Regions from separate parts of the Lysinibacillus capsici genome, predicted to be linked through region 1. Evidence: predicted binding sites of a transcription regulator. Region 1 holds the regulator's gene; the other holds the start of a gene.
What was found. Region 1 encodes CtsR, which represses protease genes until heat stress. Its sites were predicted from a motif close to ATGGTCAATAAAGGTCAAACA; they were not measured.

Region 1 (9,189 bases):
CTATGTTGAATTTTTTGATCAACATTAATAACTGAATTAGCCATAGTCGTAATATTACTTTCTGTGTCCTTAATAAGATGAGAAACATTTTGGACAGCATTTTTTGTTTCCTCAGCAAGTTTACGAACTTCCTCAGCCACCACTGCAAAACCTTTCCCATGTTCTCCAGCTCGTGCAGCTTCAATCGAAGCATTTAATGCTAATAAATTGGTTTGATCAGCAATGCCTGTAACTAGCCCAACGATTTCAGAAATTTTTTGAGAAGAGGTACGTAGTTGGTTCATCGTTACTTCAAGACCGTTGACACTTTGCAAAATAACTTGGATTAAATCATTTTGTTCTTTCAATTGCTGTTGGCCTCGTCTTGATTTTTCTTGTGTATCTGCTACAAAACTCAATCCTTGCTTGGTTGCTACAGCAATATCATCTGTTTGTGAGGAAATCACTAATAGTGATGCGGCTGTTTCTTCACTAATGGCATTAAGCTCCTCTGCAGTACTTTGGATCGTCGTTACAAGGGAATTTTTTGTTGCATCTGCTGCTGATCGAATACGTTCTTCCTCTTTTTCATATGCCTCAATCACGAGCTGTTGCTCAAAATTAATGATTTTACAAAAAGCGTTTATAGCACGAATAGCATCTGTTTTGGAAATATCTACCTCGTTCACAAAGTTTGCAAAAGTAGTAGTGAGTGACTGGAATGAGGCAATATACCACTTTGATTGCAAGCCAATTCGAACGTGAGCCTCAGCAATGGCTTTTCGTTCAGCAATATAGGCATCATTAATATGACTTTCAAAAATGTCACTTAAATGTTTATGTAACGTGATTTTCAAACGATCAATATGTGATGTTCTATTAATAATATCAAGTAAATCTTGGCTCATACTAATGGCTACATAAAATTTCTCCACCATTTCAGGAACTAGGTCTTTAGCCCAAGGCTGTAGTTGCTTAATGATAGCTAAATCCTCAAGTGTTAAATTTAAAAGTTGTAATTGTTTTTGAAGGTTGGGGTGGTTCAATACATCTAATTGTACATTGCTCTTAAAATTTTCAGGTGTTAATGTAATTGCGTAGCTAGCACTACTATTTTTTGAAAACCAACTCATTATTATTTGCTCCATTCTTAATATCCATAATAAATTGTAAGTAAATAAGCACTTTTGAAATTTGTTAGGTTTGTAAATTTAATAAATAAATGGTATTAAATCTATTTTACTATTATTTGCTGAATATTTGGTTAAAAAATTGGTTAATTCTTTATTTTTTTTACTTTATTGTTAGTCCAAATGGTGAAACAATGTAAATTTGAATTTAAAATAGGAAACCTGTAAAATACGAACTGTTTAGCAATATAAAAATCGTACGAAAATAAAAATGGAAGGAGGGGTGGTATGGAGAAAAAACGTTTTAAATTTGTTATTCCTGTTATGGTGATTGTTTCCATTGGCTCTGTTTATATGCTACGAAACTATCATGCTGAGGTACCAGATATTGAGCAATTATTAATTACAATATGTGCAGCTTTGGGATCAGGGGTATTAGCGTACTTTTTATTTCCACAGCAAGGTGATAATAAGATTGATGACAGAGGACCATATTAATAGATTAAAAAACTGCTCGTTTTTATTAAAACGAGCAGTCTTTTTATGGTTTAAACAGTTTAAACCAGCCTTTATGTTTAAAGACGGCCAACATAAAGATAACGATAATTATCATAATCCCGAGTACAATAAAATAGCTGTATTGCCCATGTAGCTCAGGCATGTTATCGAAATTCATCCCATACACACCAGCAATGAAAGTAAGTGGTATAAAGATAGTTGATACAATTGTTAAAGTCATCATAATCCCGTTCATTCGGCTAGAACTCATAGCCATATAACTATCTCGCATATCTGCTGTAAGCTCTCGATTAGATTCAACCATTTCTGTTAGCTTAAGTAGATGGTCGTAGATATCTCCAAAATAAGCTCTCTCCGATTTTTTTAGTGAGAAACGGTAAGAATTAAGAATGCGATATAAAAGATCACGCATTGGTAAAATAGTACGTCTTAAGTCAAGCAAGTCACTACGGAACTCGAAGACAATTTTCATGGCATTTACATTACTTTGGTATGTAAGTTCACCTTCTAAAGCATTTAGATGATCTTCAATTTTGTAAACGAGTGGGAAATAACTATCAACAATTTTATCAATGGTTTGATACGTTAGGTATACAGTACCTCGCTCCCAATTCTTCGGTTGGTTTTCCAGCATTTTTTGCACCTTCTCTATCTCAGGGACAGGATTTTTATGGAAGGTTATGATGAATTTATTGGAGGCAAAAATATTAACCTCCTCCGCAGCTAACGTCTCTTCATTTACTCGATGAATGACAAAGAAATGAAAATCATCATAGAAATCGAGCTTAGGACGCTGCAACCTCATTAAGCAATCTTCAATAGCAAGAGGGTGAAAGTGGAAAAATGTATCCAACAATAATTCTTCCTCGGCTGTAGGACAATTAAAATCAACCCAATACCATTCAAATTCTTGCTGATGTATCTCTTCTAATGGAAAATCCTTTAACAATTGTTGCTGCTTTGTAATGCCAATGGTGCTTATCACGGTTTTCACCTCAAATTATTTACTACAAAATAGTTAGCGATCCTCTTTAAAGCATACCCAACCACCGAACAAAGTAGTGGCAAAAAATCTAGAAGGTTTAGTAAAGCCCGCACTTTGTAAAAGTGTTAAAATTTCCTCTTCACTCATAAAAGAAAGGGAACGAATGGATTTTTCCATCTCTGCTACATCGGATAAAGAAAGTCTTGTATGCTGTAGCCAATAAGAACGCCATAAATCAAATTGTAGTTCTGTTTCTAAAGATCCTAGCTGACCATATTTTGAAACAAGGACAAATGGTGCTCCAGGTTTTAAATGTCTTGCTATTGCTTTTATTGTTTCTAGCTTTTCTTTATAATCGTGAATAAAATGCAAGACGAGTACACAACTTGCTGCATCATACTGAGTAGAGGACAGCGAAGCATCTAGTATTGTAGCCTGATGGAATGACATATTATTTGGTAGAGTGAGCAAACGCTCTTTAGCTATAGTAAGCATGGATTCTGATGGATCAATGCCAGTGAATGACCAGTGAGGTCTTCCTTCTGCAAGCTGTATAATTTCATTGCCACTCCCTGCTCCCACGACTAACATGTTAGCATTTTCTGATAGCCTAGAATAATAAAAAGTTTGTATTAAACGTAGCATGGTATCATAACTCGGCAATGTACGGCGAATACCCTTTTCATATTCATTTGCTAATGTGTTGTTAAATTCCAACGCTCCTCACAGCCTTTCAAAAAAATTTTAAAAAATCCTTCTTAATGTGAAACTATTGCGGGTATAGTTCCGTAAATAGTAGTACATAAAACATAGAATAAAGTTCAAAGAAAGGGTTGATATATATGGAGTCTAAATGGTCTAAAGTAATCATACACGCAAGTGCATTTTTTGCGCCATGGTTAGTGCCCATTATTTTCTTTTTAATTAGTTCGGATGAGGAAATAAAGGCAATTTCTATTCAAGCACTGCTATTCCAAATTGTCATGGGTGTTTTAATTGCTATCTCTGTTGTTTTAAGCTTTGTCCTTATTGGCTTACCATTTTTAATCATTTTCGGCATTATGCTATTTGTGGTACCGATTATCGGTATCGTAAAAGCATTGTCTGATGAACCTTGGCGTTATCCAATTGTTGGTCGCTGGGTATAATTTTCATAGACGCAAGTATATGCTAATTGCATATGCTTGCGTTTTTTCTATGACGAATAAGGGTACATTAGGTGTATGAGGAAATTATTAAACCGTAAACAAATGATCGAAAAGTGCCTTTTTCGGTTATTAAAAAGCCATTTTCAAGACTTTGCACTTTTCTATGGGCGAAATCATTGCAATTTTTTTCAAGCGTTTTGTATAATATACTCAAAGAAAGTCAAAGATAGTCAAAGTCAGTGAAGCAAGCGAGGTGTATTCCTAAAATGCGTAATATATCAGACATCATAGAGGGTTACTTAAAGCAAGTACTTGAATTAGGTGGGGAAGGGCATATTGAAATTAAACGTAGTGAAATTGCTGATAAATTTCAATGTGTACCATCACAAATAAATTATGTTATTAATACAAGATTTACTGCCGAGCGGGGTTACCTTGTTGAGAGCAAACGTGGTGGTGGTGGATACATTCGAATTTTACGTGTCCGCGCGAATTCACAGATTGATTTGATCGACGATGTTCTCAGGCAAATTGAAGGTGGGGCATCACAAACGATGGCAGAAGATTTGGTTTATCGACTCATTGATGAGCAGGTAATTTCCAAGCGAGAAGCGAAATTAATGTTAGCAGCAATTGATCGCTCCACGATCGACTTGCATCTCCCATTAAGAGATGTCATTCGATCAAAAATATTGCGAGCAATGCTGACAACAATAAAATATGAACAACAAAAATAGTGAGGTGATGGAAATGATATGCGAACATTGTAAACAACGTAATGCGACAGTTACAGTAACACAAGTTCAAAGTGGGCAAAAAGTAGAGCATCATTATTGTGACGTCTGCGCCTCACAATTCCATCCATTTCATGCAGAGTTTAAACAAGAGCCAGTATCTATTCAACAGCTATTGTCTAACTGGTTTGGCTCTCCTACATGGCAAAAGGTGGGGGAAAAACAACAGGTACAACCACAGCAGCAAACATGCCCACAATGTGGATTTTCGTATAAGCAATTTTTAAAAGAAGGAAAATTCGGGTGCCCAAGCTGTTATGACACATTTGGAGATCATTTGCCAAAGCTTTTTAATCGTATTCAGGCAGGTCCACAACACATTGGTAAAATGCCTGGTGCTCGCAGTAATGTGTATGTTATTAAAAAGCAAATAGAGGATATCCGCAAGCGTATGAAATCCGCCGTAGATGAAGAACAGTTTGAAGAAGCGGCGAAGCTACGTGATGAAGTCAAAGAGCTAGAGAAGCATCTACAATTTGAAGGTGGTGATGTGACATGATGATTGAATCATTTTTAGAGCGTGCGACACCAACATGGATGCATATCAAAGATGATTACTCAGATATCGTCATTAGTACACGGATACGCCTTGCACGAAATTTAGATGGCTATCGTTTTCCACTAGCATTTTCAGAAAATGAGGCACTGCAAGTGGAACAGGCCGTTACACATGCAATCAGCGATAGCCCAACGCTTCAAAATGATTATGCTTATTTTGCTATAAAGGATTTAACCCCTTTACAGCGTCAAATTCTTGTAGAAAAGCATTTGATTAGCCCGCAACTGGCTAAAAAAGAGCAAGTGGGCTCTATACTACTCTCTGAAGATGAATCCATTAGCATTATGGTGAATGAAGAGGATCATTTACGCATTCAATGTATGACAGCAAGTTTTCAACTTCAAAGTGCCTATGAACAAGCAAATAAGATTGATCGTATCCTAGAGAAAGTATTACCATATGCTTTTCGAGATACTTTTGGTTATTTAACAAGCTGTCCAACGAATATTGGTACAGGGCTACGAGCATCCGTCATGATGCATTTACCCGCTCTTACATTAACTGGGCAAATGAATCAAATTATAAATGCCATGACACGCTTAGGAATGACTGTAAGAGGTATATATGGTGAAGGAAGCGAAAATTTAGGAAATGTTTATCAAGTCTCTAACCAAATTACACTTGGAAAGACAGAGGAAGATATATTAGCAGATATACAAAGTGTCGCTGAAAAGATTATTCAAAAAGAGCGGCATGCAAGAGGTAAATTAATGGAAAAGGCAGAGCTTGCGCTAGAAGATCGCGTATATCGAGCTTTAGGCACACTTACACATGCAAGAATTTTAACAAGTGAGGAAGCTGCTACTTGCCTATCTAATGTTCGTTTAGGAGTAGATTTACAATTGATTGATGGTATACAAGCAACGACCTTAAATGAATGTGTTGTTAGTATGCAACCAGGTTTTTTACAGCACTATGCAGGTGAGGCATTACCACCTGCTGAACGGGATCGTGTACGAGCGGAGATGCTTCGTGACGCATTATCCCAAGAACATGCGAATAAGCCTATAAATGGGGAAAAAGGAGAGGATTTATATGATGTTTAATCGTTTTACACAACGCGCGCAAAAAGTATTACAGCTTGCTCAGGAAGAGGCTATTCGTTGGAAGCACGAATCTATCGGTACAGAGCATATTCTATTAGGGCTTATACGTGAAGGCGGTGGTATTGCTGCGAAAGCGTTAGAAGCCATTGATATTAGTCCTCAAATGATTGAAGCTGGCATTGAAGAATTAGTTGGTAAGGGCAAAGAAGATGTCGGTCCAATCGTTCATTATACGCCAAGAGCTAAAAAAGTAATTGAATTATCTGTTGATGAGTCACGTAAACTAGGTCACTCCTATATCGGTACAGAGCATTTATTATTGGCGCTTATACGTGAGGGTGAGGGGGTAGCAGCTCGCGTTTTAAACAATGCGGGAGTCGGCTTAAATAAAGCTCGCCAGCAAGTATTATTGCTATTAGGTAATAATGATAATGCACAATCTGGCCAACAAGCAGCTCAAGCTGCCAATACACCAACATTAGATAGCCTAGCACGTGATCTAACACAAATTGCACGTGAAGGTACATTAGACCCTGTCATTGGCCGAAGCAAGGAAATTACACGAGTTATTGAGGTTTTATCGCGTCGTACGAAAAATAACCCTGTATTAATTGGTGAGCCAGGTGTTGGTAAAACAGCGATTGCTGAAGGATTGGCACAGCAAATTATTAATAATGAAGTTCCAGAAATCCTTCGTGACAAACGTGTAATGACCTTAGATATGGGGACAGTTGTTGCAGGTACAAAATATCGTGGAGAATTTGAAGATCGTTTGAAAAAAGTGATGGATGAAATTCGCCAAGCAGGCAACATCATTTTATTTATTGACGAATTGCATACATTAATTGGTGCGGGTGGTGCTGAAGGTGCGATTGATGCATCAAATATCTTAAAACCATCTTTAGCACGTGGGGAGCTTCAATGTATTGGTGCCACAACACTTGATGAGTACCGCAAGTACATTGAAAAGGATGCAGCCTTAGAGCGTCGTTTCCAACCAATCCAAGTGGATGAGCCGACAGTGGAAGAGGCTATTCTAATTATTCAAGGCTTACGCGATCGTTATGAAGCGCATCACCGTGTGAAAATTACAGATGAAGCGATTGAAGCAGCGGCAAAAATGAGTGATAGATATATTTCTGACCGATTCTTACCAGATAAAGCGATTGACTTAATCGATGAAGCAGGTTCTAAAGTACGCTTACGCTCATTCGCAGTACCACCAAACTTAAAGGCGCTTGAGGATAAGCTTGAAAATGTTCGTTCTGAAAAAAATGCAGCCGTATCAGGTCAAGAATTTGAAAAGGCAGCAGCGCTAAGAGATACAGAGCAAAAGCTGAAGGATGAAATTGAAGCTACTCGAAAAAATTGGAAAGAAGAGCAAGGTAAAGCCGAATCTAAAGTGACTGTGGATGATGTAGCAGCAGTTGTATCAATGTGGACAGGAATTCCAGTAGCTAAAATTGCTTCTGAAGAATCTTCGAAGTTATTACAGCTTGAAGAAGAGTTACACAAACGTGTAGTAGGGCAAGGAGAAGCAGTAGAAGCGATTTCTCGTGCAATACGTCGTGCAAGAGCAGGCTTAAAAGATCCAAAACGACCAATTGGCTCATTTATCTTCTTAGGACCTACAGGCGTTGGTAAAACAGAGCTTGCAAGAGCACTTGCTGAAGTAATGTTTGGTGATGAGGATGCGATGATTCGTGTTGATATGTCCGAGTATATGGAGAAACATTCGACTTCTCGTCTAGTAGGTTCACCTCCAGGCTATGTAGGCTTCGATGATGGTGGCCAACTGACAGAGAAAGTTCGCCGTAAGCCATATTCAGTCGTTTTATTAGATGAAATTGAAAAGGCACACCCTGATGTATTCAATATTCTATTGCAAGTGCTTGAAGATGGTCGTTTAACTGACTCTAAGGGACGTGTAGTAGACTTCCGCAATACAGTGGTCATTATGACGTCAAACGTTGGTGCAGATGCATTAAAATACCAAAAGAACCTTGGTTTCAATGTAGGTGGTGCAGAGTCTAAGCATAAAGACATGAAGGGTACGATGTTAGAAGAATTGAAAAAAGCATTCCGTCCAGAATTCTTAAACCGTATCGATGAAATGATTGTCTTCCACGCCTTAGAAAAAGAGCACTTAAAAGAAATCATTGCGATGATGGGCAATGCTTTAACAAAACGCTTGAAAGAGCAAGATATTTCGTTAGAGCTGACTGATGCAGCACTTGAAAAAATTGCTGAAGAAGGCTATGACCCTCAATATGGTGCTCGTCCACTACGTCGTGCATTACAAAAACAAGTAGAGGATCGATTATCAGAAGAATTACTAAAGGGTAATGTAGAAAAGGGTAATCAGGTTGTCATTGATTACGTAAACGATGAGTTTGTTGTAAAGAAAAAAGAGGGAGTTTCCATCTCTAAATAATTTCAAGAAAAGACAGTAAGGCTTTAAGTGCCAAGCTGTCTTTTTTTTTGTACAATTAAGGATAAGAACAAATATTCGAGGTGAAAGCAATTTGGCAAAGAAAAAAACGAAATTTGTATGTTCAGGCTGTGGCTATGAATCTGCTAAATGGATGGGAAGATGCCCTGGGTGTGGCGAATGGAATAAAATGGTGGAAGAAGTAGAAATGGTTGCAAAAGGCCCACGTGGAGCATTTCAACATTCTGCTACAGTTACTCAAAAGGCAATCCCCATTATCCAAGTGGAAGCTACTGAAGAATCGCGCGTAGCAACAGAAATGGGCGAACTCAATCGTGTATTAGGCGGTGGCATTGTACCTGGTTCTCTAGTATTAATTGGGGGTGATCCTGGAATAGGGAAATCAACATTACTATTACAGGTTTCCGCATTACTCTCGAATAAAGGGCATCGCGTACTTTATATTTCTGGAGAGGAATCTATTCGTCAAACGAAATTACGAGCAGAGCGTTTAGGAGTGATTTCTCAAGAGCTTTACATATACTCTGAAACAAACCTAGAGTTTTTAAACCAAACCATTGATGAAGTACAACCTAAA
Region 2 (9,189 bases), 930 kb from region 1:
ACTTTGATCGAAATTGCGAAAGATATCGGTGTGACAGCTCAGATTGTCAGTGAATGGGTTCGCCGTTATCAAAAAAATGGCGTAGAGACTTTCTTAAAGTCCTATACAAACTATTCAGCTGACTATAAAATGAATGTACTTAATTATATGAACGAGACAGGTACATCTTCGAGAGACACAGCTGCACTATTCAATATTTCATCTCCTGGCATGATTCGGAATTGGAAGTTGAAGTTTGAAGTTGGTGGTTATGATGCCCTTGTTTCTAAGAAAAAGGGGCATCCATCTATGAAAAAAGAGACAAAAAGAACAACGAAATCAACACCAGCTGAAGGATCTGTTGAGGCGTTAGAAGCACGAATTAAACAATTAGAAATGGAGAATGCGTACTTAAAAAAGTTGAATACTTTAGTTCAAATGCAAGAAAAATTACCAATCAAATCAAAGCGCAAGTAATTTATGAACTAAAGGAAATCTATGAAGTAGTGGAATTAATCAAAGTCGCTGATATTCCACGTAGTACGTATTATTACTGGGAAAAGCGTTTGAATCGTCATGATAAATACGCTGATGTGAAAGTCGCAATTCAGTCCATTTATCATGAACATAAGGGACGTTATGGTTATCGTCGGATCACCAAAGAACTAAAAAAATTTGGTATTCATCACGATCCAAAAACGATTAACTGCTTGATGAATGCCATTGGCATAAAGTGTGAAGTCCGCATGAAGAAATATCGTTCGTATAAAGGTAACGTCGGAAAAATTGCCCCAAACATATTACAACGCGATTTTACAGCGGAAAAAATGAACGAGAAATGGGTAACAGACGTGACAGAGTTCCATCTATTTGGTGAGAAACGCTATTTATCACCCGTCCTTGATCTATGTAATGGCGAAATCATTGCATACACGGTAATGAAGCGTCCAGTGTATAAACTAGTCCATAATATGTTAGAACAAGCATTGGAGCGCCTCGAATCAAGTGATCAAGTCATTCTTCATTCAGATCAAGGTTGGCATTATCAAATGAAAAAGTATCAACAAACATTAAAGCAACATGGAATTACGCAGAGTATGTCCCGTAAGGGTAATTGTTTGGACAACGCAGTCATCGAAAATTTCTTTGGCTTATTAAAATCTGAACTCCTGTATCTACAAGAATTTGAATCCATGGCACATTTTGAACAGGAACTCAACGACTATATTTACTACTACAATCACAAACGAATGAAAGAAAAATTAAAAGACCTAAGCCCGGTGGAGTACCGAACTCAGGTCTTAGCAGTTGCTTAACTAAATATGTCTAACTTTTTTGGGTCAGTTCAACTTCGCGAGGGCTTTTGTCTACAGTCTGAGACGTCAGCCATTTAAATTTGGCTGACGTTTTTTTATGTTTATCTATTATGCTTCATATTTTTTGAATAGGAGACTTGCATTATGACCACCAAAACCAAGAGAATTACTCATTGCATATTGAATATTTGCTTCTCTTGCTTCGTTTGGAACATAATCTAAATCACATTCAGGATCAGGATCTTTTAAATTGATTGTAGGTGGTAAAACCCCTTCTTTAAGGGCTAATGCTGTGAAAATAGCTTCCACACCACCTGCTGCTCCTAATAAGTGACCCGTCATAGATTTTGTTGAGCTCATTGCAAGGTTATAGGCATGATCACCAAAAGCAGTTTTCACAGCTTGTGTTTCGAATAAATCGTTATATGGCGTACTTGTACCATGGGCATTAATATAATCAACTTGTGATGGCTCTACGCCACCATCTGTTAACGCTTGCGTCATCGCACGTGCTGCACCTTCACCCTCTGGAGCTGGAGCTGTAATGTGATGCGCATCCCCTGTTGCACCATAACCTAAGACTTCAGCATAGATTTTGGCACCCCGAGCTTTTGCATGTTCATATTCTTCTAAAATGACAATACCCGCTCCTTCTCCGATAATAAAGCCATCACGGTTTTTATCGAATGGGCGACATGCTGCTTGTGGATCTTGATTTAATGATAGTGCTGTATTGGCACAAAAACCTGCAACCGCCATTGTTACGATTGGTGATTCAGCACCACCAGAAATCATAACATCCGCATCCCCACGCTCAATTACTTTAAAGGCATCACCAATAGAGTTTGTGCCTGAAGCACATGCCGTTACAGAACAAGAATTAATCCCCTTTGCACCAAAGTGAATAGAGACTTGGCCCGATGCCATATCAGGAATCATCATTGGGATAAAGAAAGGACTAACACGTCTTGCGCCACGCTCTTGGAATGTTAAAAATTGTTGTTCATATGTTTCCATTCCACCGATACCAGAACCAATCCATACACCTGCACGTGGAGCTAGCTCTTCATCAATTGTTAGCTGTGCATCTTCCATTGCCATAATAGAAGCCGCTAATGCGTATTGTGTGAAGCGATCCATTTTACGTGCTTCTTTACGATCAATGTATTTTTCAATATCAAAGTCCTTTACTTCTGCGGCGATTTTTGCGGCAAAAAGATCTTTATTTAAACGTGTCAGCTCACCAATGCCAGATTTACCAGCTTTAATGTTTGCCCATGTTTCTTCGATGCTATTTCCTAGTGGTGTAACTGCGCCAATTCCTGTAATTACTACTCGTCTTTTACTCATTGTCTTACTCCCCTCAAGCATTTTTCCTACTTATTTTCCCCATCTCATGGCTACGGCACCCCATGTTAAGCCGCCACCAAAACCTACAAGGACTAATAAATCATCCTCTTTAATCTTACCTGCTTCGAGCTCATCTACCAAGGAAATACCAATAGATGCTGCTGAAGTATTTCCATATTTATGAATCGTTTTTGACATTTTTTCTGGTGGTAGCTCTAACCGCTCACGTGCAGATTCCATAATACGTATATTTGCCTGATGTGGCACTAGGAAATCAACATCTTCTTTTGTTAAACTAGCTTTCTCTAATACATTAACAGCCGATTCACCCATTTGTCGAACAGCAAATTTAAACACTTCACGACCATTCATCGCAATTGTATCTTGCTTCGTTAAATAAAGATTCTTTCCACCTGTACCATCTGCACCAAGTTCAAAGGATAGAATACCTCTACCTTCAGAGACTTGCCCAATGATAGCTGCACTGGCACCATCGCCAAATAATACAGCTGTATTGCGATCTTCCCAATCAACGACTTTCGACAGCTTTTCAACACCTACTACTAAGACATATTTATAAGCATTTGCCTCAACAAAGTGCTTTGCTGTCACTAAACTATATATAAATCCTGCACATGCTGCTGCTTGATCCATTGCTGCAGCATTTACTGCTCCGATTTGTTCCTGAATCATACAAGCTACACTTGGAAAAGTTTGATCCTGTGTGACAGTTGCTACAAGAATTAAACCAATTTCCTCAGGCGTAATACCCGCATTTGCAATAGCTTCTTTTGCAGCAGCTACTGCCAAATCTGAAGTTTCCTGATCATCTGCCGCAAAATGACGTTCTTCAATGCCTGTTCGAGTACGAATCCATTCATCAGAAGTATCCATGATTTTTTCCAAATCAAAATTTGTAACGACCTTCTCAGGAACATATTTGCCTATTCCTATAATACCAGCGTTCATATAGCAACCCCTCAGCTTTCTTACTATCAATTATTAGTAACTGGTCATAATTATAACGCATATAAAAGGAATGACGCAAGATGATTTAAAATTTATGCGGCTGAGGGTAGTGTTCTTTGAATATAGAAGTGAAGAATTTTATGGATTGAGGTTATTCTGTTTAGAGCTTTATCTATCGTACATTGTTGAGTTTGTTCATTATTTTTCAAAGCACCTTGCATCATGTATGAGCGGTGTTCTTCCCTTTTGGAGCACTTTTCATTCGCTTAGGAGCGCATTCCCCTATTTCACAGCTGTTCCTAAATACTTTACATTACCAAACATAAAATACTAAATCTCATATTTGTTGTGACAAAATCGCCATGTTTCACATAAATGGTTCATTTTTTTTTGATTTATGTTATGATATGATAATGAATATGAGTAAAACCTTATGATGAAAAAAGTTCGGTTGAGGTGAAATTAATGCAATATATCGTAACGTTCATATGGTCATTCCTACTAGTTTCTATGTTAAACTACGTAGTCAGCTCTGTACTTGGTGTACCATTTGATTTCAAAACTGGGGCAATCGTTTCTGTTGTATTCTCCATCCTTATCTTTATTATTGGAGCAATCATTCCAAACGACCCTACACCAGAAGCTGCAGACCATCATTAATTCAGCTAGAAAAAACCTGTTCAGCTTCATGCCGAACAGGTTTTTTCTGTTATTTTTCCACAACACATTGACCCTCATGCATTTTCACATGCAACGTCTCCCCTGGTAAAACTTCTCCGCGTAAGAGTTCTCTAGCAACGGCTGTTTCGATATGTCGCTGTACAAAGCGTTTTAGTGGTCTTGCTCCAAATTGGGCATCTGCACCTTGCTCTACTACCCAATCAATAACTTCTTGCTCGACAGATAAAGTAATTTCTTGCTCTGCGACACGTTTAATTAATTGCTCCACATACTTCCAGGCAATCGCAGTAAAATGTTTAGTAGATAATGCATGGAAGAAGATGATGTCATCCATTCTGTTTAATAGCTCAGGTTTAAAATGTTGTCGTAGGGCTGACATGACTAAGTCCTCCACAGCGGCATCATTTTCCTTTGCCTCCATTAAATAACTAGAGCCGATATTCGAAGTTAAAATGACTACTGTGTTTGTAAAATTCACTATTCGTCCCTGACTATCTGTAATGCGCCCATCATCTAAAATTTGCAATAGAATGTTCGCCACATCAGGATGAGCTTTTTCAATCTCATCTAGTAGCACCACCGAATAAGGATTTCGGCGAACTGCTTCCGTTAGTTGTCCACCTTCCTCATAGCCCACATAGCCTGGAGGAGCCCCAACAAGTCGAGACACACTATGTTTCTCCATGTATTCACTCATATCAATCCGAATAAAGTGATCTTCTGAATCAAATAACTGTGCAGCAAGTGCCTTGGCAAGTTCTGTTTTACCTACACCAGTTGGACCTAAAAATAAAAAGCTACCAATAGGTCGGTGTGGATCTTTGATACCTGCACGTGCACGCCATACAGCTTCTGTCACTAATTGAACTGCTGTATCTTGTCCAACTACACGTTCATGTAATGTATCCTTTAAACGTAATAGTTTTTCACGCTCACCCTCTACTAATTTTGTTACAGGGATTCCTGTCCAACGTGAAACAATTGCTGCGATTTCATCTGCTGTTACCTCTTCACGTAAGATACGAGATTCTGCACCGTTCTCTAATTCCTTTTCAAGGACCTGAATGTCTTTTTCAAGTGTCGGAATTTTACCATGACGTAATTCAGCAGCTTTATTTAAATCATATTTACTTTCTGCCTCATCTAGATCACGACGATATTTATCCAATGTTTCACGTTTTTTCTGAATATCGTGTAGCTTTTCTTTTTCGGCCTCCCATTGTTGACGCATGCCCTCAGAGGATTCTTTTAACTTTGTTAATTCTTCACGTAATTGCTCCAAACGTTTTTTACTTGCCTCGTCCTTTTCCTTACGCAATGCCTGTTCCTCAATTTCAAGCTGCATAATACGACGTGTGACTGCGTCTAGTTCCTGTGGCATTGAATCAATTTCTGTACGAATCATTGCACAAGCCTCATCAATTAAATCAATGGCCTTATCAGGTAAAAATCGTTCTGTAATATAGCGGTTGGATAGTTCTGCTGCCGCAACAATTGCTCTGTCATGAATACGTACGGCGTGATGTAATTCAAAGCGTTCTTTTAAACCACGTAAAATGGATACTGTATCCTCTATAGATGGCTCACGCACTAGTACTTGCTGGAATCGACGTTCTAAGGCAGGATCCTTTTCAATGTACATACGATATTCGTCTAATGTAGTAGCACCAATACAGTGTAATTCACCACGTGCTAGCATAGGTTTTAGCATATTTCCTGCATCCATAGCGCCATCTGTTTTCCCTGCACCTACGATCGTATGAATTTCATCAATAAATAGAATGATTTGTCCTTCTGATTCTTTTACTTCTTTTAGCACACCTTTTAAGCGTTCTTCAAATTGTCCACGATAACTTGCACCAGCGATTAACGCACTCATATCTAATTCATATAATACGCATTCTTTCAAGCCTTCTGGTACATCACCTTTTACAATACGCTGTGCTAAACCTTCCACAATCGCCGTTTTACCAACTCCTGGTTCACCGATTAATACAGGATTATTTTTCGTTTTACGTGTTAAAATACGAATTACATTTCGAATTTCTTCATCACGCCCAATCACAGGGTCCATCTTGCCATTTTTTACTTCTTCAATTAAATTGCGGCCAAATTGTTCTAATGGTTTTTTATTGTCTGTTTGTTGAAATTGCATAGCTAGCACTCCTTTATTTTCATATTTCTCATTATTTATATACCCACTCTTGTTTATATGAAAAAAGTTTGACCTTTTTTGACTAACTTTATTTTACATCACTCGACAATGCTTAGCAAAGAAATCGCCCTAAAAATTTTTCACTTATTATGGAAGTTTACGTTATAATAATGATATGTTTCTGTGTTTTAGTATCGAAATCCACTATCCTTTTGTAATAATCGCCATTTATTACAAAAAGAAAGCGATGTGTTGGAGATATGGTTTTAATGGATAATATGTTTGAAAAAATTAAAGATCTTTTTCAAAACCACGGTGTTTTTATCAAAGTGAATAAAGGAAATAAAATTTTTCTAGAGGGTGAACGGGCAAAAGAAATTTATTACATCCAATCAGGTGTTATTTCGATTAGCCAAGAATCCGAGACGGGAAAGGAATTAACCATTCGCATTTGTGGCCCTGACAACATAATAGGAGAAGGTTCGTTATTTTGTAATCTTGTCTATAATTCGATGACTGCCAAAGTTTTAGAACCCTCTACGTTGTATGTTTTGAGTCGTAAATCTTTGGAACATTTACTAGAAGAGCAGCCGACTGTTATGGTGGAATACATGAAGTGGCTACAAACAGAAAACTTAAAGCATCAGAGTCGTTTGCGCGATTTAGTGTTAAACGGTAAAAAAGGTGCTCTATTTTCAACGCTCATTCGACTGTCCAATACGTATGGTAAACCTGTAGAAAATGACGCGATTTTTATTGATTTTCAGCTAACAAATACAGAAATTGCAAATTTGTGTGCGACAAGTCGGGAAATGATTAATCGTATGCTGAATGATTTAAAAAAACATGAGATTATCACATTTGATAAAGGATTTATTACCATTCATGATTTACAATTTTTAAAAAATGAAATTGCCTGTGAAAATTGTCCATTACAAATATGCCGTATTGATTAGTTTCGTTACAAGCAAAAACCCTGCTTATTTTTCAATAAGCAGGGTTTTAAATAATTTTAACTTAACGTACGCCCAATGCCATTTTTGCATAGCGTGACATTTTATCTTTCGACCAAGGTGGATTCCATACAATATTAACATTTGTACTTTTCACTTCAGGAAGTTCCCCTAACGCCGTATTCACTTGATCCACAATGACTGGACCAAGTGGACAACCCATAGATGTTAGTGTCATCGTAACAGTTGCAACACCTTCATCATCTAATTCCACATCATATACTAAACCTAAGTTGACGATATCAATGCCAAGCTCAGGGTCAATTACGTTTTCTAAAGCACCTAACATGCTATCTTTCATATCCTGATCCATTCGTATTTCTCCTTCCATCATAGTGTTAACCTTATCATAGCAGATGCATCCTGTTATGCCAAATGCTGTGCAAGCCATGCTGTAGCTGCTAGCATACCGTCTCGTGGTACAGCATGTCCAGCCCTTTTGTTCACCATGAACTTTAAATATTCAGGGTTTGCTTCATAGTATTCCCGTAATGATTCATAAAATTTATATGTTTCGTGAAAAGGAACTGTTTTATCTAATTCTCCATGCCAAAAGAATACAGGGCGACCCGCGAATTTTTCTGGTGTGAAACTGACATCATATTTAGCAAGGGCTTCATTAATTTTTTCAACGTCTTCCTCTGACATCGGCCAGTTAACTCCGCTTCTAGCAAATTGTTGCAATTGGTATTCACCCAATTTTATAAAACCAGGTGCACCCATGCATATTGCAGCTGTTTGTATCCAATCATAAAGTTTCATACAGCCTGATGTCACGATGCCACCCATTGAAGTGCCTCCTATGCCAATTTTATGACTAGCTAATAAATTTTTATTCTTTAATTCATCATATAATTGTTGTACTTCATGAATAGAATTTAAAACAATGTCCCAAAAATTTAAATTCATTTGCATTTCCGTTAGGCCTTCGCTACGCTCACCATGAAATTTTGCATCTGGCAATAGGACACGCACCCCTTTATGCACCAATTGGTATGCATAGTGTAAGTTATGTTCTTTTGCACTCATAAAGCCATGCAAAAAAATGACTACCGGGGTTTCTTCATTCATCTTGTCTGTATGTATATGTAATAAAGGAATATTTCCCCACACTTCTTTTTCTACAAACATTATTGTCACTCCCAACTATTCTCTCATCTTTATGTTAGCAAACTTTTTTCACTGTGACAAAATTTTGACGAATGTAAGACAAAGAGATACTATTCAAACTATAGGAAAGGGGCAACGAGCTATGAAACCGCATTTAATCGTATTAGACTTAGATGGAACTTTATTAACAGATCAACAACAAATTTCTGCAAAAACAAAAAAAACATTATTGCAGGCTAAGGAACAAGGGCATCAAGTGATGATTGCGACGGGACGTCCATACCGTGCAAGCGATCTTTATTATCATGAACTTGGGCTCACTACACCCATTGTTAATTTTAATGGCGCATATGTGCATCATCCTAAAAATGTCTCTTGGCAACATATGCACACACCAATTGATTTAAGTGTCGTACATGATGTTGTTGATTCTATTAACAGTTATGAATACGAAAATATTATCGCTGAGGTAAAAGATGATATTTATGTCCACACAGAAGACGATCGTATTTTAAATATTTTTAATATGGGTAATCCAAGAATTACACTTGGCGATTTATACACACATCTCTTGGAAAATCCCACAAGTTTGCTGATTCAGGCAAATGAAGCCAAT

Region 2: LCP48_RS03940 (ATP-dependent Clp protease ATP-binding subunit) is a predicted target of CtsR. The motif match lies at 6,516-6,536, and genes of this name have one in related genera.

Annotation. Positions count from the first base shown of each region.
Region 1 covers NZ_CP084108.1:4,597,691-4,606,879, reverse strand. Annotated here, with positions in the region: gene LCP48_RS23570 (methyl-accepting chemotaxis protein) at 1-446, opposite strand, end outside; partial or broken gene LCP48_RS23565 (protoglobin family protein) at 615-1,112, opposite strand; gene LCP48_RS22865 (hypothetical protein) at 1,398-1,607, shown strand; gene corA (magnesium/cobalt transporter CorA) at 1,651-2,613, opposite strand; gene LCP48_RS22855 (class I SAM-dependent methyltransferase) at 2,647-3,330, opposite strand; gene LCP48_RS22850 (DUF4870 domain-containing protein) at 3,456-3,761, shown strand; gene LCP48_RS22845 (CtsR family transcriptional regulator) at 4,028-4,498, shown strand; gene LCP48_RS22840 (UvrB/UvrC motif-containing protein) at 4,512-5,054, shown strand; gene LCP48_RS22835 (protein-arginine kinase McsB) at 5,051-6,160, shown strand; gene LCP48_RS22830 (ATP-dependent Clp protease ATP-binding subunit) at 6,150-8,594, shown strand; gene radA (DNA repair protein RadA) at 8,686-9,189, shown strand, end outside.
Region 2 covers NZ_CP084108.1:838,514-847,702, reverse strand. Annotated here, with positions in the region: one part of gene LCP48_RS03960 (IS3 family transposase) at 1-391, shown strand, start outside; one part of gene LCP48_RS03960 (IS3 family transposase) at 391-1,295, shown strand; gene fabF (beta-ketoacyl-ACP synthase II) at 1,404-2,645, opposite strand; gene LCP48_RS03950 (beta-ketoacyl-ACP synthase III) at 2,676-3,614, opposite strand; gene LCP48_RS03945 (YjzD family protein) at 4,080-4,274, shown strand; gene LCP48_RS03940 (ATP-dependent Clp protease ATP-binding subunit) at 4,324-6,450, opposite strand; gene LCP48_RS03935 (Crp/Fnr family transcriptional regulator) at 6,720-7,406, shown strand; gene LCP48_RS03930 (metal-sulfur cluster assembly factor) at 7,468-7,776, opposite strand; gene LCP48_RS03925 (prolyl oligopeptidase family serine peptidase) at 7,830-8,594, opposite strand; gene LCP48_RS03920 (Cof-type HAD-IIB family hydrolase) at 8,716-9,189, shown strand, end outside.